Regions from separate parts of the Mycobacterium sp. SMC-8 genome, predicted to be linked through region 1. Evidence: predicted binding sites of a transcription regulator. Region 1 holds the regulator's gene; each other region holds the start of a gene.

What was found. Region 1 encodes LexA, which represses DNA repair genes until DNA is damaged. Its sites were predicted from a motif close to CGAACANNTGTTCG; they were not measured.
Region 2: a site for LexA is predicted at 7,993-8,006, ahead of KXD97_RS31865 (HNH endonuclease signature motif containing protein). Genes of this name have one in related genera too.
Region 3: a site for LexA is predicted at 7,810-7,823, ahead of KXD97_RS13230 (DUF222 domain-containing protein). Genes of this name have one in related genera too.

Annotation. Positions count from the first base shown of each region.
Region 1 is NZ_CP079865.1:4,036,669-4,047,001, forward strand. It holds gene KXD97_RS19555 (acyl-CoA dehydrogenase family protein) at 1-897, shown strand, start outside; gene KXD97_RS19560 (LGFP repeat-containing protein) at 1,070-3,166, shown strand; gene lexA (transcriptional repressor LexA) at 3,180-3,866, opposite strand; gene KXD97_RS19570 (LysM peptidoglycan-binding domain-containing protein) at 4,113-4,583, shown strand; gene nrdR (transcriptional regulator NrdR) at 4,761-5,225, shown strand; gene KXD97_RS19580 (PhzF family phenazine biosynthesis protein) at 5,230-5,916, opposite strand; gene KXD97_RS19585 (alpha/beta fold hydrolase) at 5,952-6,974, opposite strand; gene KXD97_RS19590 (proteasome assembly chaperone family protein) at 7,016-8,005, opposite strand; gene KXD97_RS19595 (serine protease) at 8,231-8,989, shown strand; gene KXD97_RS19600 (DUF4192 domain-containing protein) at 9,086-10,135, shown strand; gene KXD97_RS19605 (metal-dependent transcriptional regulator) at 10,159-10,333, opposite strand, start outside.
Region 2 is NZ_CP079866.1:9,840-20,172, forward strand. It holds gene KXD97_RS31815 (hypothetical protein) at 1-582, shown strand, start outside; gene KXD97_RS31820 (hypothetical protein) at 655-1,011, opposite strand; gene KXD97_RS31825 (hypothetical protein) at 2,520-3,113, shown strand; gene KXD97_RS31830 (hypothetical protein) at 3,110-4,006, shown strand; gene KXD97_RS31835 (antitoxin VbhA family protein) at 4,042-4,191, shown strand; gene KXD97_RS31840 (hypothetical protein) at 4,330-4,527, opposite strand; partial or broken gene KXD97_RS31845 (PaaI family thioesterase) at 4,526-4,780, shown strand; gene KXD97_RS31850 (hypothetical protein) at 4,865-5,173, shown strand; gene KXD97_RS31855 (DUF6431 domain-containing protein) at 5,232-5,807, opposite strand; partial or broken gene KXD97_RS31860 (hypothetical protein) at 6,098-6,574, shown strand; gene KXD97_RS31865 (HNH endonuclease signature motif containing protein) at 6,612-7,988, opposite strand; gene KXD97_RS31870 (ferredoxin) at 8,140-8,331, opposite strand; gene KXD97_RS31875 (cytochrome P450) at 8,328-9,533, opposite strand; gene KXD97_RS31880 (dihydroxy-acid dehydratase) at 9,627-10,333, opposite strand, start outside.
Region 3 is NZ_CP079865.1:2,720,804-2,731,136, reverse strand. It holds gene mftE (mycofactocin biosynthesis peptidyl-dipeptidase MftE) at 1-492, opposite strand, end outside; gene mftD (pre-mycofactocin synthase MftD) at 594-1,769, opposite strand; gene mftC (mycofactocin radical SAM maturase) at 1,776-2,963, opposite strand; gene mftB (mycofactocin biosynthesis chaperone MftB) at 2,960-3,250, opposite strand; gene mftA (mycofactocin precursor MftA) at 3,253-3,345, opposite strand; gene mftR (mycofactocin system transcriptional regulator) at 3,450-4,064, shown strand; gene KXD97_RS13240 (RNA polymerase sigma factor) at 4,081-4,605, shown strand; gene KXD97_RS13235 (VOC family protein) at 4,749-5,882, shown strand; gene KXD97_RS13230 (DUF222 domain-containing protein) at 5,879-7,525, opposite strand; gene KXD97_RS13225 (IS1182 family transposase) at 7,852-9,399, opposite strand; gene KXD97_RS13220 (NAD(P)/FAD-dependent oxidoreductase) at 9,465-10,333, opposite strand, start outside.

The DNA.
Region 1 (10,333 bases):
TACAGCGGGCTGGGCTTCAGCCTGCACAACGACGTGGTGGCGCCGTATCTGATCAGACTGGCCACCGAGGAGCAGAAGCAGCGGTGGCTGCCGAAGTTCTGCAGCGGCGAGTTCATCTCTGCCATCGCCATGACCGAACCGGGTACCGGCAGCGATCTGCAGGGCATCAAGACCCGCGCGGTCAAAGACGGTGATCATTACATCCTCAACGGCGCCAAGACGTTCATCACCAACGGAATTCACTCCGATCTGGTCATCGTGGTGGCCCAGACCGACCCGGACAAGGGTGCCCTGGGCTTTTCGCTGCTCGTGGTCGAGCGCGGGATGGAGGGTTTCGAGCGCGGCCGCAAACTCGACAAGATCGGCCTGGATGCACAGGACACCGCGGAGTTGTCGTTCACCGACGTCAAGGTGCCCGCGGAGAACCTGCTCGGCGAGGAGGGGCAGGGCTTCATCTACCTGATGCAGAACCTGCCGCAGGAACGGATCAGCATCGCGATCATGGCGGCCGCCGCGATGGAGGCCGTGCTCGGCGTGACGCTGCAGTACGCCAAGGAGCGCAAGGCATTCGGCAAGCCGATCGGCAGCCAGCAGAACAGCCGTTTCCTCCTTGCCGAGCTTTCCACCGAAGCCACCGTGGTGCGCATGATGGTCGACGAGTTCATCAAGCTGCATCTGGAGGACAAGCTCACCGTCGAGCAGGCCGCGATGGCCAAGTGGTACTCCACCGAGAAGCAGGTCCACCTGATCGACCGCTGCCTGCAGCTGCACGGCGGCTACGGCTACATGCGTGAGTACGACGTGGCCCGCGCGTACCTGGACGCCCGCGTGCAGACGATCTACGGCGGTACCACCGAGATCATGAAGGAGATCATCGGACGCAGTCTGGGCGTCTGACGGGGGCCGGATCGGCGACAGCGCGCAGCTGACGGGCATATTCTTGGCCTGGATTCGGCGAGGTGACTTGGTTATCGACGTCCACTGAAGCAGAGTGAACGCACGCGGTAACTTTCTCAGAATTTTGCGTGGAGCTTGCACGAGGACCAGTCGCCGACCGCGGGGAGGAAGAATGAGCCGGCAGCCGATGCTGCGCCTACGTTTGGTCGGTCGTCTGACGGTCGGGCTGCTGGGGGTCGCCACCGCGCTCCTGCTGGCCCCGTCCGCGGCGGCGCAACCCGAGGCCGAAGCAAACGATGCGATCACCGCGGCCTGGCAGGCCGGCGGTGGCGACACAGGGCCGTTGGGTCCGAAATCGGGTGACGTGTATCCGGCCGGTGACGGCTTCGCTCAGAACTTCGCGGCGGGCAAGATGTTCTTCACCCCGGCCACCGGTGCGCACTTCATGCAGGGTGCCATCCTGGAGAAATACGAGTCGCTGGGTGGGCCTGCCGACAGCGACCTGGGATTCCCGACCATCGACGAAGGCCCGGGTCGCGCACCCGAGAGCCGCAACAGCACGTTCAGTGCGTCGGACAAACCGGTGATCTTCTGGACGCCGGCAACCGGCGCGAGGGTGGTCCGCGGACCGATCAACGCCGCGTGGGACAGGCTCGGCGGTTCCTCCGGCGTGCTCGGCGTGCCCTCCGAGGACGAGACCTACAACGGTTCCGTAGTGAGTCAGAAGTTCACCGGTGGCGAGCTGTCGTATGACTCCAGCGCCAAGAAGTTCACCACGGTGCCGCCCGAGCTGGCCGGCCAGCTCGGCGACCTCGTCATTGCCGACGACCCGGTCGCGGCGATCAACGCCGCACGCCGCGCCGCGGGCGGCGCCCTCGGCCCGCTCGGAGCTGCCGAGGGTGAGCCGTACCAGATCGGCTCCGACGGTATGGGCCAGGACTTCGTCAACGGCAAGATCTTCTACAGCCCGCAGACCGGAGCCAACGTCGTCACCGGCCAGGTGCTGGAGAAGTACGAGAGCGTCGGCGGTCCAGAAGGTGATCTGGGTTTCCCGATCACCAGCGAGCAGAACGGCGGACTGGCGCCGGCGAGTCGCATCAGCGCCTTCGCCGCGGACGACAAGCCGGTGATCTTCTGGACGCCCGACCACGGCGCGGTGATCGTGCGCGGCGCCATGAACGCGGCGTGGAACAAGCTCGGCGGTGCGACCGGGGAGCTTGGCGCGCCGGTCGCCGATCAGACGCAGACCGGTGATGTGATCACCCAGCGGTTCGCCGGTGGCGCGATCTCGTGGGATACCACAACGCAGAAGTTCAGCACCGAACCCGCCGGTCTGGCTCCGCAACTGGTCGGTCTGGAGGTGCCCGGCGCCCAGGCCCCGCAGGCACCGCCGCCGACATCGCAGCCCTCGGAGAACAGCGAGAGCTCCGGGCTGAAGTGGACCTGGTGGTGGCTGCTGGCCATCGTCCCGCTTGTGCTGTTGGCCGCTCTGGTCGGCTTCGCGGTGCTGCGCACCCGTGGTCGTCGCCGCGACGACGACCTGCTCGGCCGTCTGGGCGCCCCGGACGGCCACGCCTATGAGCCGGTACCGTCGGGTGCCGGCGCGCAGGCCCACGAGGACGGCCGGGAGGACGAACTGTTCGGGGACCGGTACGCCCGCGAGGGTCTGGGATCGCTGGGCTCGGCGGCGCCGGCGTCGAGCGAGGATTTCCGGTCGGACGTGCAGGGCTTCTGGGGGGCGCAACCCGGCGAAGATCAGAACGAGCACGGGCCGGCCGCCGACTCCGGCGACGCGCAGGAGGATCCCGACGCCGTCGACACCGCGCCGACACGGGTGCTGACACCCGAGGCCGAAGCACCCTCGCACGATGTGGTCGACGGCGGCCGTGGCGACGCGCACGACATCGTGGCCGAGCAGACAGAGTTGGACGCCGACCGCGAGCCGCTCATCGCGTCGGTCGGTGAGCCGGTCATCGCACCTGCCGACGAACCTGTCAACGTCGCCGCGGCACCACCGGCGCGCGATCCCATGGCCGACACCGGACGTCACGCGCGCATCGACGTCGACGAGCCGCTGCCGCTGGGCACCGCACTGCACATGCCCTTCGACGACCCGGGCGAGATCCCCGAGGGCTATCCGATCAAGGCCGACACCAAATCTGGCCTGTACTGGACGCCGGACAGCGGCGACTATCACGACGCCCCCGTCGAGATCTGGTTCGCCACGGAGGAGATCGCGCTCACGAACGGCTTCGTACGCGGCGAGTAGGCCGTCCGACCGGTCAGACCTTGCGGATGACCGTCACGACCTTGCCGAGCACCACGGCGTCGTTGCCCGGGATCGGGTCGAAGGCTGGATTGTGCGGCATCAGCCAGACCTGACCGCGGGTGCGTTTGAACGTCTTGACGGTGGCTTCGCCGTCGATCATCGCCGCCACGATGTCGCCGTTGTCGGCGACGTTCTGCTGTCTGACCACGACCCAGTCGCCATCGCAGATCGCCGCGTCGATCATGGACTCTCCGACAACCTTGAGCAGGAACAGCGAACCCTCGCCGACCAGCTCACGGGGCAGTGGGAAGACGTCCTCGACGGCCTCCTCGGCCAGGATCGGTCCACCGGCGGCGATGCGGCCGAGCACAGGCACGAACGTGGGTTCGGGTAGCGAATCCGAACCGGCGACGTCCGTCCCGACGACCGGTGTGGCGTTGTCGTCGGCCCCGCGGACGTCGACCGCCCGCGGCCGGTTGGGATCGCGGCGCAGATACCCCTTGCGCTCCAGCGTGCGCAACTGGTGGGCCACCGACGACGTGGACGTCAATCCGACCGCGTCACCGATCTCCCGGATGCTGGGAGGGTAGCCGCGGGTGGTCACGGACGCACGGATGACTTCGAGGATCGTTCGCTGACGCTCGGTCAGACCCGAATCGCGGCCGCGGCCGCCGGTGCTGTCATTGCTGTCGTCGCTCATGTGCCCGAATGTAGCCCGGTCACGGCCGATAATCAAACATGTGTTCGAGGCGTGTCGCATGCCGGCGGCCGAGGCCGGGATCCCGCGGAGGCTCTCCGGTGATGCCCTGGAGGCGACGACCCGGACGTGTCGGTGCCTTCGGTTAGCGTTCGCAACAGTTCGATCACGCGTTCTATTCATCGAACAGATGATCGACTATCGTTCGAACACAAGAGCGAAACACTTCTCGGATCGAAAGGCGAACTGATGACCATTCTCGACGACCGCGCGACATGGAACGAGTTCGAGCGGGCACCGCGCCTGCAGGTGACCGCGGGCCGGGTCCGGCCGGCGCGGCCGGGCCGGCGGTCTCCGTCCCGATGGCCCGGCGCTGCGCCGGTGCGACACCGGGGGACCGGCGTGCTGATGTCGCGTGCGCCGCACCGGCGCCGCCCGGTCACGCCGGCTACCACCGTATTGCTGGCGCTGGTCGCCGGCGCGATCACGCTGTGGCTGGGCCTGGTCGGGCAGTTCGGCAGTCTGGCCGCCGGCACGGCCGAGGTCCCCGGACGGCTCGCCGTGGTGCAGGTGCACAGTGGCGAGTCCCTGCACCAGGTCGCGCAGCGCGTCGCTCCCGGCGTCCCGGTCGCCGACGTGGTCGATCGGATCCGGGAGCTCAACAAACTCGAGTCGGCGGCGTTGGCCGCAGGTCAGACCCTGATCGCACCCGTCGTCTGATCGCACCCGTCGTCTGATCGCAGCCGGGATCTGATCGCCCGTGCTGCCCGAGCTCTGTGAGGACGGGGCCCGATGAGATACACCCCATGGGGTCCGGCCATGAGCCGCCCGTGTTCCACGCAGGTACGCTCAATGGCGTTCGAAGCGATTGACTGTCGGAGCGGCGAAGGAGCGGTGATGCACTGTCCTTTCTGCCGGCACCCCGATTCCCGGGTCGTCGATTCCCGAGAGACCGATGAGGGTCAGGCGATCCGCAGGCGCCGGTCGTGCCCCGAGTGTGGACGCAGGTTCACCACGGTGGAGACGGCGGTACTCGCTGTGGTCAAACGCAGTGGCGTGACCGAGCCGTTCAGTCGCGAGAAGGTCATCCGCGGGGTGCGGCGGTCGTGCCAGGGCCGGCAGGTCGACGACGACGCGCTGAATCATCTTGCTCAGCAGGTGGAGGACGCGGTCCGGGCCACCGGCTCGCCGGAGGTGCCCAGCCATGAGGTGGGCTTGGCGATCCTGGGTCCGCTCCGAGAGCTCGACGAAGTGGCCTACCTGAGATTCGCCTCGGTGTACCGCTCGTTCTCGTCAGCCGAGGATTTCGAGCGCGAGATACAGGCGCTGCGTGCCCATCGGAAGGTCACGGCCCAGAGCTGAGGCGTCACTCCAGTTGGCGCTGTCCATCGTCGACCACCCGGCCGGCGACCTGCACCCAGCCTTCGGGGCTCCATTTCGTCTCGATGATCGACCCCTCGCCCTGGACGATCGTCAGGTCTCGGCTCAGATGCTCGGTGATGCGCACCGCAGCCGCGCCGGTCGCCTCATCCTCGCGAATCCCCAGGTACGGCGCGAACATGCGCGAGCGGATGGTGCCTGCGGCCTCGTCCAGCCACGTCCACAGGTAGTGCTCGGACTCGTCGGCGTAGTCGTCGGGATCGGCGGCCGCGAGCTCTTCGAGCGAGGCCACGTCGTGGATCGAGAACACCGGAGCCCATTGCGCGCGAGCACTAGCCGAGGTCAGGTCGTGGCCGTAGCTGACCTGGACGATCCCTGCCGGTACCTGGAGTGTCTTTATCGGCATGCCGCGGTCTCTCAGCCACCACGACGCACCCACTATCGGATGCCCGGCGAACGGCAATTCGGTGGTGGGGGTGTGGATGTGGGCTTGGGCGCTGTGGGTGCCCTCTCGCGGAAGCGAGACGAAAATCGTTTCGCTGTATCCCAATTCGGTGGCGATGCGTTGCCGGTCGGCCGGGTCCACGGTAGCGGCGTCGACCACACCGAGCGGGTTCCCGAAATGTCCGTCCTTGTCGGTGAAAACGCGCAGCACTGTCACTTCGATGGCCATGAGCCCGATGCTACGTGCTCGGCGACGCCGACCGGTCAGGTTGCCGAGCGTTCGTCGCCACCCATCGCGTCGAGCACCGCCACCCGGGTGTCGACCGGGCCGGAGATGGTGCCCTCCTCGACGCCGGTGCGGAGCAGGCTGCGCAGATACTCCTGGTCGTACACGGCCGGTTCGGTGGTGTCGATGAACTTCTCGACGAGCTCGACGAAGCGGTCCGGGTCGTCGTGAAACGGGAAGTGGCCTGAGCCGCGGAAGATCTCGAGCCGGGAACCCGGCATGGCGGCGTGCGCCAGCTCCGCGTGACTGACGGGGATGACGGCATCGAGGTCACCCCAGATCAATTGCACGGGAACCGATTGCGTCAGATAACAGCGGTCGAGCATCGTGACCACCTGGCCGCGCCAGTCCACCACCGCCCTCAGCGTGCGGGCGAAGGCCGATGAGGCGGTCGGTTCGGGCAGGTCGGCCAGGATGCGCAGCATGTGGGGAATGTCGCGCCCCACCCCCGTGGATCCGAGTACCGTCCCGCTGACGCGGCCCAGCGCCTGGAGCACGGGCAGCGCCAGCGGAAGACGTAACAGGGACAGCGCTTCGCTGCCCATCGGCATCGAGGCGATGCGCAGCGCGATGTTGACGTCTTTGGTCACGCCGCCGGCGCCGACCAGTATCAGACGGTTGACCAACTGCGGAAACTGGTAGGCGAACTGCATCGCCACCCCGCCGCCGAGGGAGTGCCCGATCACCGTGACGCTGTCGATGTCGAGCACGGAGAGCAGGTCGCGCATGCCGTTGGCATAGGCCGCGACCGAATAGTCGGCCCGTGGCTTGTCCGACTTGCCGTGCCCCAGGAGATCGGGGGCGATCACGGTGAACCGTTGCGCCAGTTGGGTCTGCACGGTGCTCCATGTGGTGGAGTTGTCGCCGATACCGTGGATCAACAGGATCGCCGGTCCGGAACCGGCTACTCGAAAGGCCCGCCGGTAGCCGTGGATCGTGCAGAACTTCAGCGTCGGGGTGATCTCACGCACCGGGCGCAGGTGGGGCTTGCGGTCGGTCATGTAGCCCACTTCGTTGTCGGGACGGCTGGCAGCAGGCGGAATTACAGGCCCTCCCGCGGGTCGTCCCTGTCCTTCCGCTTCTTCTCACCGGCCTGTTCAGCGAGGAACCGCTCGAACTCGGCACCGAGTTCCTCCCCGCTCGGCAGATCCTCGTCCCGCGCCAAGAGGGACCGGTTCTCCTGAGCGGCGACGAAGGCATCGTACTGTCGCTCCAGGGCCTCCACCACTTGAGCGACCTCGGCGCTCGCGGCGACCTGCTCGTTGATCTTGTCGAACACCTCCGCGGCGGCCTGGGTCAGCTTCGCGGTGGGAATCTGCAGCAAGCCGTTCCTTGCCACTTCGGAGATCAGGGTCTCGGCCGCCGACGGATAGTCGGTCTGTGCCAGGTAGTGCGGGACGTGCACCGTGAACCCGACCACCTCGTAGCCGTGCTGGGCCATCCGGTACTCCAACAGGTTGGAGGCACTTCCGGGCACTTGGACCTCGCCCACCCACGGCTGATGCTCGCCGATCAGTTCCTTGTCGTTGGAGTGCGCGGTCAGCGTCATCGGACGGGTGTGCGGAACCGCCATCGGGATGGAGCCCAGTCCGATCACCCTGCGCACCCCGAGTCGCTCGGACAGCAGTCGCACCGCGGTGATGAACCGTTCCCAGCGCAGATCGGGTTCCAGACCCGCGAGCAGCAGGAACGGGGTCCCGACGCTGTCGTGTAGCGCGTACAAATTCAGTTCCGGCTCGTCGTAATGGGCGAAGTGGTCGGTCTTGAACGTCATCAGCGGGCGGCGGGACCGGTAGTCGAGCAGTTCGTCGATGGCGAACGACGCCACCAGTTCGGTGTCGAGCGTGTCCTTGAGGTGCTGGACAGACAATCTGATCGCATGCCCGGCATCTGAAAACCCTTCCAGCGCATGGATCAGCACCGGACCGCGACCGTCGGGTGAGGACAGCTGCGGGGACGGGAACTCGAGCTCGTACATGCCGGTCTGCTCCGGCTGATACTGCTGGCCGGGGTCGTGCTCATCGTCAGCCATCTGCCTCGCCTCCTCGCCTCGGTGACCACAACGGGTGATGCGGGTGAACCGTGAACACCAAGTGTCTCGCACGTGTCCGGCGCCGCCGCGCGGGGCCACGTGACGTCACCCATTTGTTCGAGCGCGAACACGCCGACGTGACATTCCGGCACGGTGCCCGGCGATCTACCCCGGGTGTGGGTCGCGGAAACGCCGGTGACGTCCCTGTGAGGGAAGATCGGAGGAATGGTCGACGTGAAGTCCGCGCTGGTGGTCGCGGCAGCGGTGCTGCTCACCTCATGCTCGGCCCCGGAGTACCGGCCGTCCACCGGCGTACGGCCGTCGGCGGGACCGGTGTCGCCGGATCCGCGGGTGGGAGCGGTGTTCGTCGACGGTTCGGAGTTGCACACGTGCACGGGTTCAGTGCTGAGGTCACCCGCCGGTGATCTGATCCTGACCGCGGCGCACTGCTTGTCCGATGGTGACGACGCGGTTTTCGTCCCGGGCTACGGCGCGGGCCCCACTGCGCGCGACGGGTGGCAGATCGACGCGGTCTTCTTCGACACCCGTTGGTTGGACGGCCGTGACCCCGCCGCGGACTACGCGGTCGCACGGGTCAGCCGCGACGACGGCGTGCCGCTGGCGTCGGTGGCAGGCGACGGACTGGACGTCGGGGCAGCACCCGGCCCGGGGAAGGAGGTGACGGTCATCGGGTATCCGTCGGGTGCCGGTGGTCCGCAGGTCTGCCGGGCCCCGGCCGTGCCGGAACGGCAAGGTTTCCCGACCCTGCACTGCGATGGGGTGGTCAACGGTTTCTCCGGCGCCCCCTGGATCTCCGGGGGGACGGTGACCGGTCTGATCGGTGGTCTGGACGGCGGTGGATGCGCCGACGAGGTGTCGTTCTCTCCGCCCTTCGACCAGCGACTCGCGGAGCTCGTGGCACGCGCGCAGGCCGGGGGGCCCGGAGACGAGGTGTCCGCTCCGTTCGACGACGGCTGCCCTTAAGCGCGATTCATCCCCAGATCCGATTTCATCCACAGTTGCGTGCCGCCGGGACGTCTTCGCCCGATCGGCGTCGGGGCCGGTTGCGAGGTTGGCCACATGGCCTCAACACCTCGCCCCGATCCCTCGCTCGACCGTCCCGGTGCCCTCATCGCGGCACTGCCTGCCGTCCTCGGCTTCATCCCGGTGAAATCGCTCGTTCTGACCACCATCAGCGGCGGCGATTTGGGCGCCGTCCTCCGCGCCGACCTGGGGGAGCGACCGCCCGACCAGCTGTATCGGTTGGCCGAGCTGGCGGCGTCCTCGGGTGCCGACGCAGCGGTGGCGGTGATCGTCGACGCGGAGGGCGCGTGCTGCCCGATGTGCGCCGAGGGGTACCGCACGCTGTCCGAGGAACTCGGGAGTGAGCTCGACTTCCATGGTGTCGATTTGATCGCCACCCACGTCGTCTCCGAGATCGCCGCGGGTGCGCGGTGGTACTGCGCGGACGGCTGCGGCAACTCTGGTGTTGTCGAGGACCCGACTGCGTCACCGACAGCCGTGGCCGCGGTGCTCGACGGGCGCCGCCTCTATCGGCGCCGCGAGGAACTGGTCGCCGTGGTCGCGACGGCAGACCCCGCACGCGCCGCGACCCTCGGCCGCGCAATCGAACTCGCCGGCGCGCCGGAGCCATCCCGGCCGGGGGCGGAGGCCCGCGGTGACATCGAGCACGCGTTGGCGTGCGCTGAGCAGATCAAGGGTGATGGTCGGCTTGCCGACGCAGACAAGGTGCGGTTGGCGTGGGCGCTCACCGACACCCGGGTGCGGGACACGCTCTACGCGCTGGCGGTCGGCGCCGGCGCCGGCGCCGCCGAGGCGCTGTGGGCCGAGCTCGCACGGTGCCTTCCCGAGCCGTGGCGGGTCGAAGCCCTGGTGCTGCTCGCCTTCTCGGCGTACGCACGCGGTGACGGTCCGCTGGCCGGTATCTCGCTCGACCAGGCACTGCGGGCCGATCCGGCGCACAGGATGGCGGGCATGCTGGATCAGGCACTGCAGTCGGGGATGCGGCCTGAACAGATTCGGGAACTCGCCCAGACGGGTTACCGGTTGGCGAAGCAGCTCGGCGTGCGGCTGCCGCCGCGGCGGTCGTCCGGTCGCAGGGCCGGCTAGGTAGTACGCGAGGCCGCTCTTGGTCAGACCTTCTCCACCTTGACGGCGTGTGCCATCTCGTGCGGCAGTTCGACCTGCTCGTGACCGGGAATGACGATCATGACGCCGCCGTGGTCCTTGACCTCGACCGTCACCCGGGCGTTCGGGACGACACCGGCGTCCTTGAGGCGGGCAATCAGGTCGGCGTCGCCTTGAACG
Region 2 (10,333 bases), on a different replicon from region 1:
TTGTCAGTGCGCGCCAATACGCTGGCCCAAAAAGCCAGCGACCTCAGCGAGGGGGAAGACGTGCAGCATCCGCCAGCCGATCTCGGCGGCCCACCGCCCTCGGCCCCGAACCGTCTGGGGCGAGGCGGACTCATCGCCATCGTCGCTGCCACAGCTCTGATCTCCGCCGGGCTGGGAACCGCTATCGGAGCCATGGCCATCAAGTCCTCATCGCCCGATGCCGCCGCGCAGGCTGTTCAGCCCGCAAATGATGCAGGTGCATCAGCCAGCGGCGACACCCACGCCCAGGACGTCGGGCTGTGCACGCGCTACGCCACCATCAACAGCGCGATGCCGAGAAAGGACAAGAACGCGGCCGAACTGCTGCCCGGTGTGGGCGCGTTAGAGACGGCTCTGCATGAGTTCCCCAGCGCGAGTCCCCAGATTCGAGAAGCGGTGGCAGAACTGGTGTCGGTCTACTACGCACGGATGGCCGCGTACGCACCCGTCCGCACGCGTGGGCTGGCTGAACCGCGACCGCACAGCGCAGCAGAGGAGAACGCAGCGAGTGACCGTGTGTGGAAGATTTGTGGTCTCGGCTGAGTCTGTCGTGCATTGTGCGCACAGCCCGAACACCCAACGGAGGCAATAGAAATGCCCGCAGCATCGGGACAGTCAGCCAACAACATCCAGGTCGAGGCGCAGGCGCTCATCGCCGACGGTGCCAACACCGCGGCCGAGGCAGGGGCGGGCGGGGTAGGTGTCAGCGGTGGCGGCGCTGGTGATATTCAGCGTCCGCCGGGTGTGGCCGCCGCGATGGCGATCGGTGAGTTCTGGCCGAGCATCTCCGAGAACGACATTCAGCGTGTGGTCGATGAGCACCGGGCCGCTGAGCAGCGGTTGTCCGACTACGGCGACACGCTCAAACGCAAACGGTCCGAGAGTCCAAACCTCTTGCAGGGGCAGGCCGGCGATGCGCGGGTCGAACGGCTCACCGAGATGATGAATCATGCCTACGCCGTGGCGGATCATCTCGGTTCGAAAGCCGTTACCGGGGAGTCCTACAAGAGCACGGTGGTCGGGCTGAAAACAGACCTAACGCGCATCGGGGATGCCGCTCAAAAGGCTTGGGAGGCAGCACAAACGGCCAAGACACCGTTCTCTGTTGCCCCATACAAAACAGAAGCGGCAACAGCACAGTCCGTCGCACTGGGAGACATCGCCGCGACCCCGCCACCGACCCCTATGCCGGGCGAGGACAGCCCGCGTGACGGAACACAGGCAGGGCCAACAACCACCGAAAACGAATCTGCCGTGGACGAGCCGCGAGAGAAAGCCGACCGCGACTTGGGGTCGGCGGCGGACACGGTAAGCGACGCCAAGGGGGCCGGGGATGAACACCTCCAGGGTGACCAAGCGAGAGTCGCTGACGAAGTGGTCGAGGTGGATCACACAGCCACCGGCAACGAGTTTGCGGACGCACCAGCGCCAGTAGCTGGCGAGGTCGAGCGACCCGTGACGCCCCTGGCCAGTCCCGTCACGTCGCCTACAGCTATACCCCAGATGGGCAATGCGGGCAGCGGGGTGGGCTCGGGCATGGGCGGCGTGGGCTCGGTACGGCCGCCGCAAATGCCGACCGGTTTGAATCCGTTGAGCGGGAGTTCGTTGAAGGATGCGGCGACGGCTCCGGCGTCGTCGATGTCGGAGGCGCTGTCGAGTAATCCGAATTTGTCGAGTGCGGCGAGTAGTTTCCAGTCGGGTTTGGCGTCGGGTATGGGCGCTTCGGGCGCGGTGTCTCCGACACCATCGTTGGAGAAGTTCGCCGGCCCGCATCCTTCTTCGGCGGCGGCGTCGCCCGGTGGTGGGCAGGTTCCGGTGGTTCCTGCTCAGGGAGGGGGCGCGCCGACCCCGGCACCGGCCGCGCCGGGTGCACCGGCCCCGGCCGGCGGCGGCGGTATGGCACCGGTTCCTCCTGGCGGCGGTGGTGGGGGTGGTCTGATGCCGTATGTGCCGCCCGGTGGCGGTGGTGGTGCTCCGGCACCGAGTGCGGCGACGTTGCCGACCTCGGCTCAGCCGCCAGGCACGTCAGCGCCGCCGCAGCAGAGCGCTGGTGGGCCGCCGGTTGTGGCGTCGAGTTCTGGGTCTGGTGCGGCGGCTGGTGCTGTGGCGGCGGGCGAGCCGCTGCCGAGTGCGGAGCTGGTGTTGGCGCGGCGGATTCTCGATGGTCTGGTGCGCGGTACCGAAGTGCGGAAGGAGTTGCTGAACGGCGGCTGGGTGGAGTGGGCGGTGTCGGTGCTGGCGTTGCCGACCGGTCAGGTGGTGGCGATCGCCTCGACGGTTGGCGACGGTGCCTATGTGCCGCCCGGTGTGGTGATCCCGGCCTCGGCGACGTTGGCGGTCTATGACCACGCACTGCCGATCGACTGGGCGCACCGGTTCGTCGGGGTCCGTGCTGCGGCGAAGCTGCTGGCGGCGCACGCCGAGGAGCTGGCGCGGGTGACCGATGTTCGGCCGCGCGCGCTGGTGAGCTCGGAGCTGGGGTGCAACAGCCACGGGAGTGGGTGGGCGAGTTTGAGGCGGTGCGTGACGCCGATATCCGCCGATCGCCGGGTGAGGCGCCAACGGCTGGTGGTGGCTACCGGCATCGCTTGGAGGCGGTGGCACCGGATATCTGGGCCAAGACGCAGCTGGTGCTGGGTGAGGCGATGTGGCGGCGGGTGGCCGAGGCGGTCGCGCAGACGGTGCTGGACGAGGCCAAGGCTGTGGAGGCGGATCGACCGCCGATGACCCCGCCGCTGGTGGACCCCTACGACCGGCGTGAGGTGGTGGAGCGGCTGGGCGCGGGCCAGCCTGTCGACTGGGATGCCCACCATAAGCACGTCGCGGAGCGCGGCGTGCTGCACCCGGATGGGGTGCTGGACGCCGACGAGTCTGATGTGTCCGAGGCCCAGCGCGGGTTCTACCGGCACTTTTACCGGTCAGCGCTGATCGTTGAAATGTTGGGATGCTGGCGGGACCAGCCGGTGTCGTTGCCCGATGTCGCCTACTGCGGCTGGGCCGCCGGGTTCGGGCATGCCGTCGACGGAGCGTTAAACCAGGCCCTCGCGGTGCTCGAACCGGGGCAGCGCCGATGAGCAGCCTGAAGGAGTGGGCCTGGCACAAAACCGGGCGGGCGGTGTTGTGGGCGCTGCTGGAAGCTGCCCGTGACGGCGAACTCGAAGAGGACTGGCGGGTGATGTGGGCGGACCGGACCGCTGCGGCGCTGCGGGTAGCCCGCGCAGGCGACCCGGACTGGTGGCGGGGCGATGCGGCGCGCCATATCCGGGCGGTGTCGCCGGGGCAGGGTTGGCCCCGGGTGGGTCCGGTGATACCTCGCCCGGCTCCAATACCAGTGGAGATACCTCGCCTGGGTCCGGGGCTGCCCGGCTTTGACGTAATCGCTGTGCGGCGAACGGCGGCCGCGGCTGCGGCTACCGCCGAGCCGGTGGGGCCGAGCCAGGAGGCAGGCGAAAAGGTGCTGTTGGCACTGCGTGACCTGGCCGACAACGACGCCGAGGCCTGGTGGGCGTGGGAACCAGCCCGCGCGGGGGAGGTGAGTGCAGGCCAGGCGCTGCGGGCTTGGTGGTGTGCGGCGCTGGAGGTGGTCGGCGTCGAGGAGGCCGAGGAGCTTGTGCAGAGCAGAGAGCGTGCAGAGCGGATGCTCCAGCAGCGCGAGGGCCACGGCGATATCGCCGTGCTCCAGGGGATGAAGGTGTGGACCCGCCAGGCGGACGGTGTCCGCGAGTTGGCGCAGCAGCGCCGCGACCTGATCACCGAAAGCGCCACCGCGGCGGCCACAACATTGCACCGGGCGACATTGCAGCGGGCGACACCTGGGGTCGGGCCGGTGCTCAGCGATTGGGTGGCGGAGGCGACCGCCCGCGCCCGCCAATGGCGAGACAGAGACGCGGCGGATGTGCATCTGGCGGAGCTGACTGACCCGGCCTACCGCGAAAGGCTGGAGCGGATACCGGAGTACTGGAGTTGAACACGCCCAGGCGTTCGCCCACCCAGGGCGAGGCGGTGTCCGTCGCTGTGGCGGCGAGCGGGCTGGCCGGCCACGAGGTTTCGCCGGGCGCGCGTGATCTCCTCGATCGAATCGAGCGCGGCGTGCTGACCTACGACGAGGCCGTTGCCGAGGTCATCGCGGAGTTCGGGCAACCCGCCCGGTGACCCCGGCGCAGTGTGGGTATCAGGGCAGCGCAGTGTGGGCTATCATAGGTGGTGCCTGTTGCGTTGAGCTTCAGGAAGTGAGCCCGAGACCCGGCCGGACGACCGTGGCGCTCGGGCTTCGCGATTTTTGGGGCCTGGTCACACGTCGCGGGTGACCGTGACGGCGGGGTTGATGAGCTTGCGCCAGTGCCCGCCTTTGGCCCAGCACCAGGCGATGGCGTCGGGGATGGCCAGCAGCGCGTCAGCGTGGGGGCGTTTGTGCTCGTAGTGCAGGGTGTCGCGGCAGCCGGCGGCTCGGGTGTATTCGATGAGTTTCTGGTTGTCGAACTTCACCATGGTGCCGCTGCTGTTCGATTCGGTGTTCGGCATGGTGATCCACGCCGCGGGCCGGCCGATCAGCCGCACCGCCTTCCTGCACGTCGACTACCGCAAGGTCACGCCCATCGACACCACGCTGACCGCGCGCGGCTGGATCCGGGAGACCGACGGCCGTAAGGCGTTCGTCAACGCCGAGCTGCGCGACCCCGACGGCAATGTGCTCGCCGAGGCCAACGGGTTGATGGTGCGTCTGCTCGCCGGCCAGCCCTGACGGGTCGGCGCCGAGACTGCAGGCAGTGCGGCGTTTTACCCTGAAATCCCGCACCCCGCGCAGTTTCGGCGGCACCATGATCACGTGACCACCGAACGTCCCGAGCGCGATGTGCGCCGGCTGTCCACCCCACGCGCGGCTGGCCTGGCCGGCGTGTTGTTCGCCGTGCTGTTCGGCGTCGCGATCGCGCTGATCCACACCGCGCTTCCCGAAGGCGCCCAGCCGGGCGCGCAGTGGGTGGAGGGTTCGGAGGGCAAGGTGCGCGCGGCGGCGGTGTTGGCCGTCGCTCAGGATGCAGACGATGGCGTCACTGTGGATGCAGACGTGATTTCGGGGGTCGGTCTGCATTGTGACGGGGTAATCGTCGCGGCGACGCGGTGGTCGTCATGGTGACGACTGTCGGCAGGCATGGTGATGACGCCCCCGGCGGCAGCGCGGGGACGTCGGAGGGTCAGCCGGGTGGCGCCAGAAGGCGGCCGCGGGTGTACATCCCGATCAGGGTCCACGGCGGCTCACCGAGGGCGTAGCGGCGGCGGTCCCAGTAGGCCGCTGCCGACAACAGCGACAGCGCGTGGTGCAACATGTTCCCTCGGTAGCGCAGCGCGGTGAACGTGTCGGGGTCCAGGGCGAGCAGCTGCTCGGTCCCGTCGCGTGCGAGACGGTCCAGGTGCTCTGGCGGTAGTCGGCGAAGCCAGCGGCGCACGGTGGACACCGGCCGCCCCATGGTCGCCGCGATACGCCGGTGTCCGAGTCCATTTGCTTTGTGCAGCAATGCTGTTCCAATCACTGCGGTGGTGTCGGCATGGCGTGGCTGCAGAGCGGCGGGCATCACGATATGCGTTGACGAGCAGGACCGGCATCGCGTGCGGCGGGGGCGCACCGTGATCGTGGTCCCGTCGTGATCGCGCACGGAGCGCCGCCTGCCGTAGCCCCAAGAAGTCAGCTGGCCGTCGCGGCACCGCGGGCAGCGGAGTTCGCCGGCGGCGAGCAGTTTCTCGGCCAGTTCGCCGGTGCGCGCGACGATCACCGCAGAGCCAGTCCATGATCCACCAGCCTTACCTATCACCCGGGAACCGGGATAGGGGTCAGTTCGTGTTGGGCGACCGCAGAATCGACGCGTCCGCCGTCACCGATTGTGACGATCTCGGGATTCGGCATCGCGCCGGAGCCGAAATGGACTCTGCGCGAGCAGACCAGCGCGGGGTCCGTTCGTGGGCACGCTGATGATGCAGACGACCGCCGTCCCCGACCCGGGATTTCGACAACTTCAATGACGATCACCCCCGCCGTGGTCGTCACACAGAGGACGGTCAACAGGCGGTGCTGATGCCGTTCGCCGGCATCTGCTTCCTGTGGTTCATCGGAGTGGTGCGCGACGGATTGGGCAGGTTCGAGGACAAGTTCTTCGCCTCGGTCTTCCTGGGCAGTGGGCTGCTGTTCCTCGCGATGATCTTCGTGTCGTCTGCCGTGGGGGTGGCGTTGGTGGCCAGCCGCGGCGCCGACTACGGAGCCGATGTGCACGTGTTCGGTCAGGCACTGCTGATCGCGCTGTCGAAGACCTACGCCCTGCGAATGGCAGCGGTGTTCATGATGTCGCTGGCCACCATCTGGCTCAAGACCGGCCTGGTGTCGCGGGGGCTGGTGATCTTCACCTACGTGGTGGCGCTGACGCTGTTGGTGGCCAGTGACGTGACGGTGTGGCTGACGCTGGCGTTCCCGGTCTGGGTGCTGATCGTCAGCGTGCTCGCGCTGAGCAAGGCCGGGCTGATCGACCTGCACCGCGACGGCGACTGATTCCCGCTGTCGGCGAGCAGGTTTGGGTCTTGTCCGCCTACGGATCGTCGTGGTCGATGATCCGTTCGGGGTGGTGGAGGTTGTTGGTGCGGGACTGGCCGCAGTCCAGCTCGGGGGGCGGAATCCATTCGGTGACGCCGTCTGTGGGGCGGTTCCTTGTGGTCCAGCCGGCGGTCTCCACCATGCGATTGTTCGGCCCGCACGCCAACGTCAGGTCCTCGATGTCGGTGCGCCCGCCGTCCTTCCAGTCTTGGTTGGCGTGATGCACCTGGGAGCGGTAGGCACTCGCGCTGCAGCCGGGCATGGTGCAGCCGCGGTGTTTGGCCAGCAGCATCAGCCGCTGAGCCAGGGTGGCGGTCCGGCGGGCCCGGCCCAGGTGCAGGGGCAGGCCCTTGCCGTCGAACAGCGCCAGCCACGGGCGGGAGTGGGCGGCGAACTTGAGCACGTCGGCGATCGGCAGCCTCGTGCCGCCGGCGGTCAGGCCGTGGCCGGTGCCCTTCTCCAGATCAGTCAGACTCACCGTGATCACGACATTCGCGGGCAGGCCGTTGATGGTCCCCGTCGGCTGCGTGGTGAGCATGCGTTTGCACAGGGCCAGCAGCGCGTCGTGGTTGCGTTTGCCCGTGGTGCGGGTGTCGTTGCGTATCTGCTCGTCGGTGGGTTCGCCGTCGAGGCAGGGGTGCTCGTCAGCGGGGTTGCACATCCCCGGGGCGGCGTTGCGCTCCATCAACGGCTCTAAGGTGGCCCACGCCTCCGGAGTCAGGAGTCCTTCGAAGGGCCGCATCCCATCGGGGCGTTGCTTGCCGACCCGGATATAAGCCAGGGCTTGGCGGTCCTCATCGGAGAGCTCGCCGTCCTGGTTCAGCAGGTAGAGCATGTGCGCGGCGGCGGTGCGGAACTCGGCGGGTCCGAGTTCGCAGGCATGCTGGGCCAACTGGACTTCGGCGTTCTCCCGGGTCTGAAAATCCACGAACCCGGGCAGCTCACGAAAGAACCACCGCACATGCTTGATGCGCTCGGCGCCGATCAACCCCTGGGCCTGACCACGCGCGAACGTGGGCATGGAGGGCGCCAGCGGTTCACCGGTCAGCGAGGTCCGCGGCCCCAACAACGCCGCCTCGTCCAACCGCCGACGCGCCTCCGAGCTGGAGATCCGCAGCCGCTGCGACAGCACTGCCGAGTAATTCTTGGCGCCCAGGGATATCGGTGAGCTCTGGGAGGTGATCCGCTGATACACCCGATGATCGAGGACCGGCTGCGCGCGGGCGATAGCTTCAAGACGCTGCTGCACATCCAACAACTCGACATCGGTGAACGCGTCGATCGACAGGCGATTCATCTGCGCGGTCAGGGTTTCGATCTGCGCCAGGGCAGCCAGCATCGCCTCCCGGTCTGCGACGGCTGAGCTACCCATGCCTCGAACATACGTGCGACCACCGACAAAAATCCGCGCCATGTGACGTCAGATGCCCAAGTGACACAGGGTTTTTGGTACTTCATCGAGACTGCAACCAGCGTGACTGTCACTCGCACTTTGTCACGGTGGGTGCAGTGTCAACGCCCGTTCACTCGACGATGTTCAGCGCTCCGGAGGGGCAGAGCTGCACGGCTTTTCGCGCGTTGTCCTGCTCGGCTGGGGGCACATCCTCGACCAGCAGCACCACGATCCCGTCGTCGTCCTGGTCGAAGACCGCCTCGCTGTTCATCACACAGACCCCGGCGCCGATGCAGACGTCGCGGTCGGCGCGCACCCTCACCAGGCCACCTGCAGCGACTGCAGCCCGTAGATGAAGTGGAAGGACCGGAAGGCCACGTCGTCGAAGGATTCGTCGAGGCGCAGGGTCGGAAAGCGTTGCAACAGAGCCGGAAACGCGATCTTCATCTCCATCCGGGCCAGCGGTGCGCCCAGGCAGTGATGGACACCGTGGCCGAACGCCAGATGTCCCATGGCGCCGCGGCGGACGTCGAATACCTCCGGGTTGTCGATGAAGCTCGGGTCGCGGTTGCCCGACGGTAGTGAGACGACCACCAGCTGGTGCGCGGGAATCTGCACCCCGGCGATCTCCACGTCGTTGGTGGTGATGCGGGGGATGCCCGAATGCACGATCGACAGCCAGCGCAGCAGCTCCTCCACCGCCGGGCCCACGGCATCGGGGTCGTTGCGCACCAGGGCCAGCTGATCCGGGTGCTGCAGCAACGCCAGGGTGCCGAGGCCGAGCATGTTGGAGGTGGTCTCGTGACCGGCCACCAGTAGCAGGCTGCAGATGCCCACCAGCTCGTCGTCGGTGAGCTCGGATCCATGCTCGCGCACCAGCATTCCGAGCATATCGTCACCGGGTGAGCGACGTGCGCCGGCCACCAGCGCCTGCATGTAGGCACGCCCGGCGCGCTGCAGCTCGAAGCGTTCCTCGATCGGGATCGACAGGTCGAGCTGGCGGCTGGTGCGGTGCTGGAAATCGTCGCGGTCGTCATACGGCACGCCCAGCAACTCGCAGATCACCAGTGACGGGATGGGCAATGCGAAGTCGGTGACGAGATCACTTGGTGGACCGGCCTTTTCCATGGCGTCCAGATGCTGGGTCACGATCTCGGTGATCCGTGGCTCCAGGCGCTTCATCCGGCGGCCGGTGAACTCGCCGGTGAGCATGCGGCGCAACCGGGTGTGCCTGGGTGGGTCCAGGCCCAGCAGGTTGCCGGACTGGGCGGCGCGTTGTTCTTCCTCGGACACCTCGGGTGCCCCGGGTACGACGAACCCTGGCGGGCGCTCATTGGAGAACCGCTCCGGATCGGAGAGCACCGTCTTGATGTCGTCGTGGCGGGTCACCAGGTACACCGGCATGCCGAAAGCGTTGATGACGGTGCGCACCCCCTCGGTCTCGCGGATCTCGCCGAGGGTGGGGATGGGGTCGAAGTCGACACGCTGCATGTGCAGCGGAGGTGAGGCAGGTGCCTGGGTCATGGTGTCGACGGTACACGCGAGGCTGTTGGGTCCGCGTTGGGAAAGCGTCGATCAGGCCGTTGACCAGGGCGGGATCGCCAAGAAGCCGCTAACTCACCAGCCCCCCACCCAGCCGTCGAAAATGGCGTCCGGCTCGTTTTCGGGCTGCTCGGAGCGGCCGACCAGAAAGTCGAAATCGCACCCCGGGTCGGCCTGCAGGACACGGTCGACGTACATGGCCGCGTAGCCACGACGCTGTCGATGGCGCGGGGGTGGCGCCTGGCGGGTGGCCAGTTCGTCGTCGGGAACCAGTAGGTCCAGCGTGCCGGCGTGGGCGTTCAGCGCGATGATGTCGCCGTCGCGGACCAGGCCCAGCGGACCGCCCGCGGCCGACTCGGGGCTGACGTGCAGAACACACGTGCCGTAGGCGGTTCCGCTCATCCGGGCATCGGAGATCCGCACCATGTCGGTGACGCCCTGGCGCAGCAGCTTGCTGGGGATGGGCAGCTGGCCCCACTCAGGCATGCCGGGGGCACCGCGCGGGCCGGCATTACGCAGCACCAGCACGGAATCCGCGGTGACGTCCAGGTCGGGGTCGTCGAAGCGGGCCATCATGTCGCGCATGTCGTCGAACACCACGGCGGGCCCCTGGTGCACCAGCAGGGCAGGGGTGGCCGCGCTGCACTTGATCACTGCGCCGGTGGGCGCCAGGTTGCCGCGCACCACGGCCAGGCCCTGCGGCGGCTGGAACGGGGCATCGATGGTGGCGATGACGTCTGCGGCGGTGGAGATGCCGGAGGGCAGGTTGTCGGCGACGGTCT
Region 3 (10,333 bases), 1.3 Mb from region 1:
CGCGTCGGCGTTCCTCGACGTGCAGGACGACCAGACCACGTCCCGTCCCTCGTACCGCAGCAGGCTCACCGCACGGCGCAGCGCCTCGACGTTCCCGCCGTGCCCGTTGACGAACACCACCCGCGGCGCCCAACGGCACGCGGAGCGGGCGAATTCGGTGAGCAGTTCCGCCAGTACCGGTGTGCCAATCGAGACGGTTCCGGCGAATCCTTCGTGCTCACCGCTGGCGCCGTAACCGACGGCCGGCGCGACGATCCACTGCGCCCGCTGCCCCCGGTTCTCGTCCCGCAGCCTGGTCACCAGCGCGTCGGCGACCGCTGTCGCGATCCGGGTGTCGGTGTCGAGCGGCAGATGGGGTCCGTGCTGCTCGGTCGAGCCGACCGGAACGATCAATGCGGGCGTCTGCTCGGTCAGTGTGTGGTGCAGCTGCCTCGACGTTGAGTTCCCGAGCTCACGGGGGAAGACCACGCGACGATGGTAGGCCGAATTCACCTGGCGTGCGCCGAATGTTGGTGCATGCGAAGCAACTTATTTCCCGAACTGCGCGAGGGGCCGGACGGGCAGCCCCGTCAGCCCCCTGCGCCCCGTCCGTATCAGGCGCCGAGCGTCCTGGTGAACCCGTCCGGAACCAGGATGTCCTCCCGGGTCAGCTCGTGGATCGAGGACTTGCCCAACCCCATCAGCGCCGAGTCGATGCCGCCGCGCAGAATGTCGAGCACGTTCTCCACACCCGCCTGCCCGTTGGCCGCCAGACCCCACAGGTAGGCGCGGCCGATCATGACCGCCCGGGCTCCCAGAGCAACGGCCTTGACGACGTCGCTGCCACGCCGGATCCCGCCGTCCAGCAAAACTTCGACCTGATCGCCGACGGCGTCGGCGATGGCCGGCAGGCAGCGGATCGCAGCCGGTGTGCCGTCGAGGTTGTTGCCGCCGTGGTTGGACACCGTGATCGCCGAAACCCCAGCGTCCACAGCGCGTTTGGCGTCGTCGACGCGGACGGTGCCCTTGAGCAGGAACGGGCCGCCCCACTGCTCGCGCAGCCAGGCCACATCCTCCCAGGTCGGCGGCGGCGTGCCCATCCACTGTCCGTAGGCCTCGAAGAACGTCGGACCGGGTTCGCCGCGGCGGCCCTGGTTGGGCACCCGCAGGTCCGGCGGCCGCAGATGCTTGGCGAAGCTGAGGAACCAGCGCGGCTTGGTGATGACCTCGGGCGACATCCGGATCATGGTCTTGAGATCCATCCGCTCCGGGATCGTCGGGCTGCCCCAGTCCCGGCCGTGCGCGAAACTCCAGTCGGTGGTCAGGATCAGGCCTTTGGCGCCCGCCGCCCTGGCCCGCTCCATGCGCGCCAGGATGTCGTCGCGGCTGCCCAGCCAGTAGATCTGGAAGAAGATCTTGTCGTTGACCGCGGTGACCTCCTCCATGGGCTTGCTCGCGAACGAGGACAGGCCCATCGCGGTGCCCCGCGCCGCGGCCGCGCGCGCCACCGCCACCTCGCCGTCTGGGTCGATGGCCTGGACGCCGGTCGGCGAGATGATGACCGGCAGCGAGATATCCTGTCCCATCACCGTTGTCGCCATCTCACGCTTCTCGGTCGCGCCGATGACGTGCGGCGCGAAGCCGAGCTCGGAGAAGGATTCGACGTTGTCGGAGACCGTCACGCCCTTCTCGCTGGCCGAGATCAGCGACGAGTACGCGGACTTCGGCAGCCGCTTCTTCGCGCGCTGCTGGGCGATGGCGACGGTTTCGAACCAGGTGTCACGTGCCATGGGGGTCTATACCGGGCTTTCGTTGCAGAATTTCTTGGGAGGAGCGCTCAGCAGGGTGAGCGGGATGGGGCCCTTCGGCGTGCGGCCGCCCGAGCGGGAATGGTCCACGCTGGACTTGGGCTTGTCGCGTTCGAGCGCCAGGGCGGGCTCGCCGTAGCCCTGCACGCACTCCGGGTCCGGCCCGTCCATCGGCAGGCCGGTGAAGAACTTCGCGGCCATGCAGCCACCGCGGCACGCGTCGTAGTGCCCGCATCCGCTGCAGGCGCCGGCCGACTGCGGCTCACGCAGCTCCCGGAACAGCTCGGAGTTCTGCCACACATCTTGGAAACCGTTGCTGGTCAGAATGTTTCCGGCGAGGAACTTGTCGTGGATGGCGAACGGGCAGGCGTAGACGTCACCGACCGGATCGATGAGGCACACGACGCGGCCGGCACCGCACAGGTTCAGGCCGGCCAGCGCGCCGGGCTCGCCGAGGCCGGACAGGTGGAAGAAAGAGTCGCCGGTGAGCACCCGCTCGCCGTGGGCGACCAGCCAGTCGTAGAGCTGGACCTGCTGAGCCGCGGTCGGGTGCAGTTCGTCCCAGACGTCGGCGCCGCGGCCCGACGGGCGCAGCCGCGTGATGCGCAGGGTGGCGCCGTAGGTGTCGGCGAGAGCCTTGAAGTCGTCGAGCTGGTCGATGTTGTGGCGGGTCACCACAACGGAGATCTTGGCGTCTTTGAAGCCGGCCTCTTTGAGGTTCTCCAGCGCGCGTACGGCCATCGCGAACGAGCCGGGACCGCGCACCGCGTCGTTGACCTCGGCGGTCGCGCCGTCGAGTGAGATCTGAACATCGACGTAGTCGCTGGCGGCCAGTTTCGCGGCTACCTCCGGGGTGATCCGGACGCCGTTGGTGGAGAACTTCACGCCCACATGGTGTTCGGTCGCGTAGTCGACGAGCTCCCAGAAGTCGCTGCGCACAGTGGGTTCACCGCCGCCGATGTTGACGTAGAACACCTGCATGCGCTCGAGCTCGTCGATGATGTCCTTGCACTGCTGGGTGGACAGCTCTCGCGGATCGCGTTTGCCCGACGAGGACAGGCAGTGCACACACGACAGGTTGCACGCGTAGGTGAGCTCCCACGTCAGGCAGATGGGCGCGTCCAAGCCGCGCTCGAACTGGTCAACCAGCCGGGGCACCGGGGCGGCGAGTGTCATGGGGTCTCTCCTGGGTCGGCGATGAGCATCTGCGACTGGACGAGCACACCCAGCGCATGGAAGTAGGGCGCCTGGGCGTCGTCGTCGATTCCGGCGGCGCGGCAGGCAGAACGAGCGTCGGGGTGATCAGAAAGCGAATTGATCACCTCGACGATCGTCCGGTTCTTCAGAAACGACAGCTTGCGGGTTCCGAAGTGGTAGAGCAGTGCGCCGAACGGCTCCGGCCGCACCGCCACCTGCGGATGCAACCGCCAGTGCCGGTCGGCATCAAAGGTCGGCGCAGTCATGCTCAGTAGACCCCGCACATCCCGTCGATCGAGACCTCTTCCACCAGGCTCTCGGTCACCAGCTCCTCGGCCTGAGCGTGCTGATTCTGATCCATTGATCTGGCCTTTCTACTGACTGGACCCCGGGTAGGGTCTCGACTTTGTGATGTAGGTCGCTAACAATATGGCATCGGGTGCCGGAACGGAAGAGGAAATCGCGATGACCGCCGCCAAGCCGCGCGTGGGCCGCCGCCGGTCCACGAGTTTCGAGCACATCAGCGACGTCGCGATCGACTTGTTCATGACCCGCGGCTTCGACGACGTCAGCGTCGATGACGTCGCGGCGGCCGCCGGGATCGCCCGGCGCACCCTGTTCCGCTATTACCCGTCCAAGAGCGCGCTGCCGTGGGGCGATTTCGACGCCCACCTCGAACGCATGCGGGAGCTGCTCGACGAACTCGACCCGAGCGTGCCGATCCGCGATGCACTACGCACCGCGCTGCTGGCCTTCAACGACTTCGACGACACCGACCGACACCGGCAGCGGATGCGACTGATTTTGGAAACCGAAGCGCTACAGGCATATTCGATGACGATGTATGCGGGTTGGCGCGCCGTGGTCGCGGCGTTCGTGGCAGGACGGCGGGGAGTGGACCCGGCCGAGCTGATGCCGCAGACGGTGGCGTGGACGATGCTGGCCGTGTCGCTGTCAGCCTACGAATACTGGCTGGCCGACGAATCGGTGTCACTGGCCGCCGCGTTGGGCGACGCGTTCGACATGCTCGCCTCGGGTCTTGCCGGTCTGGAAACTGGGGTGTCGGAGTTCGGCGCCTGACGGCGACGATAGGGATGTGAGCGCCCAACCGGATGGCGAGCACGCTCCGCGGGCACTGCTCGCGCTGTACGACGAGGCCCTACCCGCCGTATACGGGTACTTCGTCAGGCGCTGCGGTGACCGCGGGACGGCCGAGGACCTGACGTCGGAGACCTTTCTGGCGGCGATGGATGCTGCCAGGAAACCGTCCCCGCCGAACCTGACCGTGCCCTGGCTGATCGGAGTGGCCCGCCACAAGCTGGCGGACCACTACCGGCGGCGCCACGATCGGTTCTCGGTGCCGGTGGCCGAGCTGCCCGAACCCGCCGATCCCCACGACACATGGGATGGGCACGTGGACCGCATCGTCGCCGAGCAGGTACTGGCCCGGCTGCCCGAACAGCACCGCACCGTGCTCGCGCTGCGCTACATGGACGACTGCTCGGTGCCCGAGTGCGCCGAGCTGATCGGGCGCACGGTCCACGCCACAGAGGCGTTGCTGGTGCGGGCGCGGCGGGCGTTCCGGGCCGAGTACCCACAACTGGAAGGAGGACTGCCGTGACCGGACACGATCCGCTCGACGTACTTCGCGGCGGCGACCTCCCCGTGACGCCGGATCCCGAGTTCGCGCAGCGACTGCGCGCCAGGCTGGAGTCGGCGGCGAATCTCTTTGCACAGCAACCTGATCGAACCCAAGGAGTGACCATGAGCGGAACAGACACTGCACTCGCCGAGCTTTCGCGGCCCGCGCCGGTCTTGACGAGCGCCGCGGTCCCCTACCTGACCGTCGCCGACGCCCGCGCCGCGATCCGCTGGTACGGCGACGTCTTCGGCGCCGTGCTGGTCGGCGACCCGGTGGAGATGGACGACGGCCGGGTCGGCCATGCCGAGCTGGCTCTGTCCGGCGGCGTGCTGTACCTGGCCGACGAGTATCCCGAGATCGGACTGAAAGCGCCCTCGTCTGAGTCTGTCTCGGTGAGTCTGATGCTTCCCGTCAGCGACACCGACGAGACGCTGGACCGCGCCAGGATCAGCGGCGCGCGCATTCAGCGTGAACCCTACGAGGCCCACGGGGGACGCAACGCCGCCCTCTTCGACCCGTTCGGACACCGCTGGATGCTTACGGGGCCGGCGACAGGCGCCGCGCTGCCGATCCAGCACGGCGACGTCGGTTATGTGTCGGTGTGGACGCCGGATGCGCGCCGGGCAGCGGCCTTCTACGGCCATGTGCTGGGGTGGGTCGTCGATTCCGCGACGCAGACCGTCACCAACGTCGGGCAGCGGATCGGGCTCGCGTCCGCCCCAGAGCAGCACACGCTGTTCTGCTGCTATGCCGTGACCGATCTCCACGGTGCCCGCGACAGCATCGTGGCCGCCGGTGGGACCGTCGGCGAGGTTGAGGGATTCCCGTTCGGTGATCTGTTGCGCGCGAGGGACTCCCAGGGAGTCGAGTTCGGCGTGTATGTGCCGGCACGGACAGAACCGAGGCCGTTGCTGAACGGCGGAGGCCACGGCGACCTGTCCTACATCACGTATTTCGTGCCGGATTCGACTGTCTTCAAGGCGTTCTACGGCAGGCTGCTGTTCTGGACGTACGAGCCGGGCCGAATCGACGACGGCTGGGCCGTCGTGGGCGCCCATCCGATGTCGGGCGCTGCGGGCGGCACTACACCCGCGGTGATCGTGCCGATGTGGACCGTCGACGACATCGACGCAGCGGTGTCCCGCGTGCGGGAAGCCGGCGGCACCGTGATCGAGGAGCCCTCGGAGCAGTCATACGGCAAGTCCGCGCTGTGCGCCGACGACCAGGGCACGCGCTTCTATCTCGGGGAGCTCTAGAACGGTGGTGGATCGTCGCCGTAATCGGGTGGAGGCTGCGCCTTTCGGGGTTGCTGCTCGATGACTCGTCGGGCGGCGTTGTGTTCACGCTCAGCCTTGATGCGGGCAGCCCTGTCCGCGGCGCGGGTGCGTTGCCGTTTGGGCATCTGGACATCGCGGCCCGACCCGGGTGCAGGTGGGGACATCGGCGGCAGTTCCGCGGTCGTCGTGTTCCACGCCGGGAAGAACAGCCGACTCCCGGGCGTGGTGGTGTAGGTGTGCCCGGCCGGCGTGGTCCAGATGACGGTGCCATCGGGTAGTTGTCTGTCGCGCCAGCCGTTGGGACCACCCCAGAAGGTTTTCATCAAGTGGTGCGTTCGACACTTGCAGTGCATGTTCGACGCGTGAGTCGGCCCGTACGGGTAAGGCACGACATGGTCGATGTCGCAACGCTCGGCGGGAACACCGCAGCCCGGGAAGCGGCAGAACAAATCGCGGGCGCGGATGAACGCGGCCAGCTTCGCCGAGGGCTGATAGCGCGGTTCGGGATCAGGGCCAGGCAGCCACAACGGCTTGATCAACGCTCCCGAGCGGATGGCCTCAGCCAACGCCACGATCGGCAGCACCTGCGCCTGCGGAAGCAACGCCACCCCGGAATCCCTGGCACACGAATCAAGACCGGCCTCAACAGGGTCGGCCTCGGGCCGGGCCTCGGGTTCGGACTCGGGCCGGGTCTCGGGTTCGGACTCGGGCCGGGCCTCGACAGGTTCGGACTCGGCAGGTTCGGACTCGGGCCGGGGACGTTCGGATTCGACCCTGATGTTGTGCTGTTCGCGGTCCTCGGCGGCGATCAACTGCTTTGCGGCATCGATCGCCGCCTCGTCGGCGATCACGTGAATCACCACAGGCGATTTCGCCGGACCGCTCGCGGTGCAGGCCGAAGATCCGCACCGGCACCGCAGGTGGTCTTCGCCCCGACCGATCGCGCCCATGGCATCGGAGCGCCGCTCACCCATCGAACGCGGATCCGCCTCACACAAACCGTTGACCAGCCGGGCAATCCGCGCCTTGTACGCCGCGGCGTCCGCAGCCAACAACAACCCCCACAGCGACGTGACCGCCTCAGGGTCCTCATGTGCCCCGATCTGCACATCCCGCTTCTTGAGGACTTCCTTGGCGCTGCGCACCGCGTCGGGGTCGTGGCGCTCGATCACGGCGTTGATCTTGTTGACCAGTTTCTCCTCCGACAGCGGTCCCCACGTCTCGGCCTTACCCGCCAGCGCCGCGTCAACGACGGCGATGATGTCGTCGGTGACCAGATGGGTGCGCCAGGTGATCTCCGAAATCAACCGGGCGCTCAGGCGCCCCTGCAGGTACAGGGCCCCAACCTTGGGCAGCCGGTAACGCAGCGCCGTCGCAACACACATCTGAGCCGAGGCGCGCTGCTGGCTGATCGACAAAGCGGCCCCGACCTGGCACGCGGCGTTCTTCCACGGATCAAAAGCCCACAGGCCTCGTTCGTCATCCTCATCGACCGTCAGATTCACCAACTCGGCGATCGCGGCCAACTTGCGCGCCCCGGCCTGGGCTTCTTCACGCGCAGCCTGTTCGATCGCAGCGACCAGGGCCGGCTCATCCAACCCCGCATACACTCTATCGAACACATGTTCGATTCTATCTGGCCCCGCCGACAGGTCAGCGCACTGATTTCCTCCGGCGCCGCCCCCTTTGACCGGCCGGTTCCACCTTACAGTCGACGTCCGAGACATCGACTGAGACATCGACGCCCGCTCAGCGGCGACCCAGCAGGCGGCCTGTCGTGCGAACAGCTAGGAGTCTGCTGAATTAGTGGGTTGATGGGGCGGGGCGTCTCAAGCGCTCGTCGGCGCGTGTGTGAAGTCACAGGCAGGCCGACAGATTCGGGATTGCCCCGCCGTTTGGGGCGTGGCAATCCGATGTTCGCGCCGCAAGGCCGCCGGGATGTCTGGGCTTAGGCGATGGCCCAGGTGGTGCCGGTGTGGGTCAGGCCCATGCTGATCAGGCGGCGCAGGTTCAATGCGGCGGCGCGGTGGTGCAGCCAGTGGTTGTTCTTGCTGACGCCGCGGTAGCGGACTTTGCGGTTGCCGCGGGTCAACCAGGCGATCGAGCGTTCCACCATGGGGCGGTGTTGGCGGTACTCGGCCTGCCATTCGGGTGTGCGCGCGATGGCCCGGGCGGCACGTAGGTGCGGTTCGTGTTCGCTGATGGTGAGCTTTCGCCCACGCACTGCGGTGGTGCACAGGTGCCTCAAAGCGCATGACCGGCAATGCTTTTCGAATGCGGCTCCACCGCTAGGCCCGATGGGGATGGTGTGCTCGGCCGGACACGTCACGGTACGGGCCGCGAAATCGATGGTGAAGTCATCGCTGGTGAACCCACCCGGGACCGGGGTTCTCAGCGGGAGCGGTTTGATCACGGCGACATGCTTGAGCTCGGCCAGCGTCGCCCGTGCCTGACCGGTGCCGTAGGCCGAATCGCCGAGCACCCGCACCGCCGTCGTCTCGTGTGCCAGCAGCGCCAGTCCGATGACGGCTTCGTGATTGTCTTGTCCGCTTGCCTTGGTCAGCGCGCAGTCGGTGATGATCCCGGTATCAGGTTCGACCGCGATGTGGGCCTTGTATCCGTCCTGGCGGCGATGCACCGTCTTATGGGCATGGCGGGCTTCGGGATCCACGGTAGAGATCACCCGATCACCGGCCACCTTCTGCGCGATGCGCCACTGCCCGTCGGTGCCATCAGAACCCTCGACCGGTTCGACGTCCTGGCCGGCGACCAGCGCCAACAACGACACCGCCTCAGCGGCGCGCGGGCCCAGTTCCTGGTCGGGCAGATGCCCCAGCAGCCGGTGCGCATCGCCGACCAAGGCGTCGACAAGCTGGTCGCGGGCGGTTCTGTCGTTCCAGGCGATCGCCGGTTTACCCGGATCGCTGTAATCGTGGGCGGTGCAGTAAGTGGTGATCACCTCGCCGGCCCCTGGGACTTCGCGCCCGACCCGGCGGATCGCAGCGATCAGCTGGGTTACGGTGTCCTGGGTGGACACCGCATCATCGAGCACGGTGGAGTCCAACGCTCGCCGCGTCTTTTTGGCCAACACACCGGTCTGCGCCACGACGGCCTTGACCGCCTCAAAGATCCGGTCCGGCGCCTGCGAGGCCGCCAGCCGGCGCCGCCAATAGGTCAGCGTGGTCGAGTGAAACGCCGGCGCGGTCACCGCCAACCCGCACGCGGCTTTCCAGCGCAGATCGAAGGTGACCGCGTCCACGGTCTCGCTATCAGAGAGCCCGTGCAGGGCCTGCAAGGTGATCACCGAGGCCATCACCTCGGCCGGCACGCTCGGACGCCCCCGCCGCGACGGGAAAAGATCAGCGAACATCGCCTCGGGAAACAACTCGTGGCGGTGTTCGGCCAGGAATACAAACATGCTGTCGGACTTCAGCAGATGCCCGGCAACCGACTCCGCATCCAACAGCTCACGCTGATCCTCAGAATGCCCCTGCATCCATTAATCATCTCGAGAACCCAGCCACAAACCCCGCCACCACGCCGGATTAATTCAGCAGACTCCTAGCCGAGCAGTTCCGAAATCGGCGCGCCCGCAGCGATCTTGGCCCGCACCTTCATCACCTTGCCAGGGAACCCGCCTCCGACCACGCCGACCACAATGCCATCGCGCTCGTAGTAGGCCAGGAACTTGCGTCCGTCGTCCTCGACGATGTGCACGGTGTCGGTGGCCTCGGGCTCACCGAGGGCCTGGATCTTCACGTCGTACTGGTCGCTCCAGAAGTACGGCACCGAGACCGCGGCAGGCGGTTCCTGACCGAGCATGGTCGGCACCAGAACGCGCGCCTGGTCGGCGACGTTGCTCCAATGCTCAACGCGCACTTGACCGCCGACGGTGTCACGCCACGAAGCGACGTCACCGATGGCCCACACGTGTGGCGCGCTCGCCCGGCCGGCCTCGTCGCAGACCACACCGTTGTCTACCTCGATCCCGCTACCAGCGAGCCAGTCCGTCGCCGGATGCGAACCGATCCCGACGATGACGATGTCGGCATCGAGCTCCGAGCCGTCGCTCAGCGTGACCTTGCGGACGCGGTCGTCCCCGCTCACGCCCGAGACGCCGACACCGCAACGGACATCGACCCCCTCGGCCCGGTGCAGTCTCGTGACCAGCTCGCCGATCGGCTGCCCCAGCACCGACGCCAGCGGCGCGGGCTGCGGCTCCACGAGCACCACGTCGACGCCCATCTTGCGCAGGCTGGCAGCAACCTCGCAGCCGATGAATCCGGCGCCCACGACGACCGCGTGCCGCGCCGTACCGGCCTCCTGCCGGAGGGCGAGACTCTCGTCGAAGTTACGCAGTACGTGGATGCCCGGCAGGTCCGGAAAGGACGGAATGCGCTTCGGCACAAGCCCGGTCGCGATGACGAGCT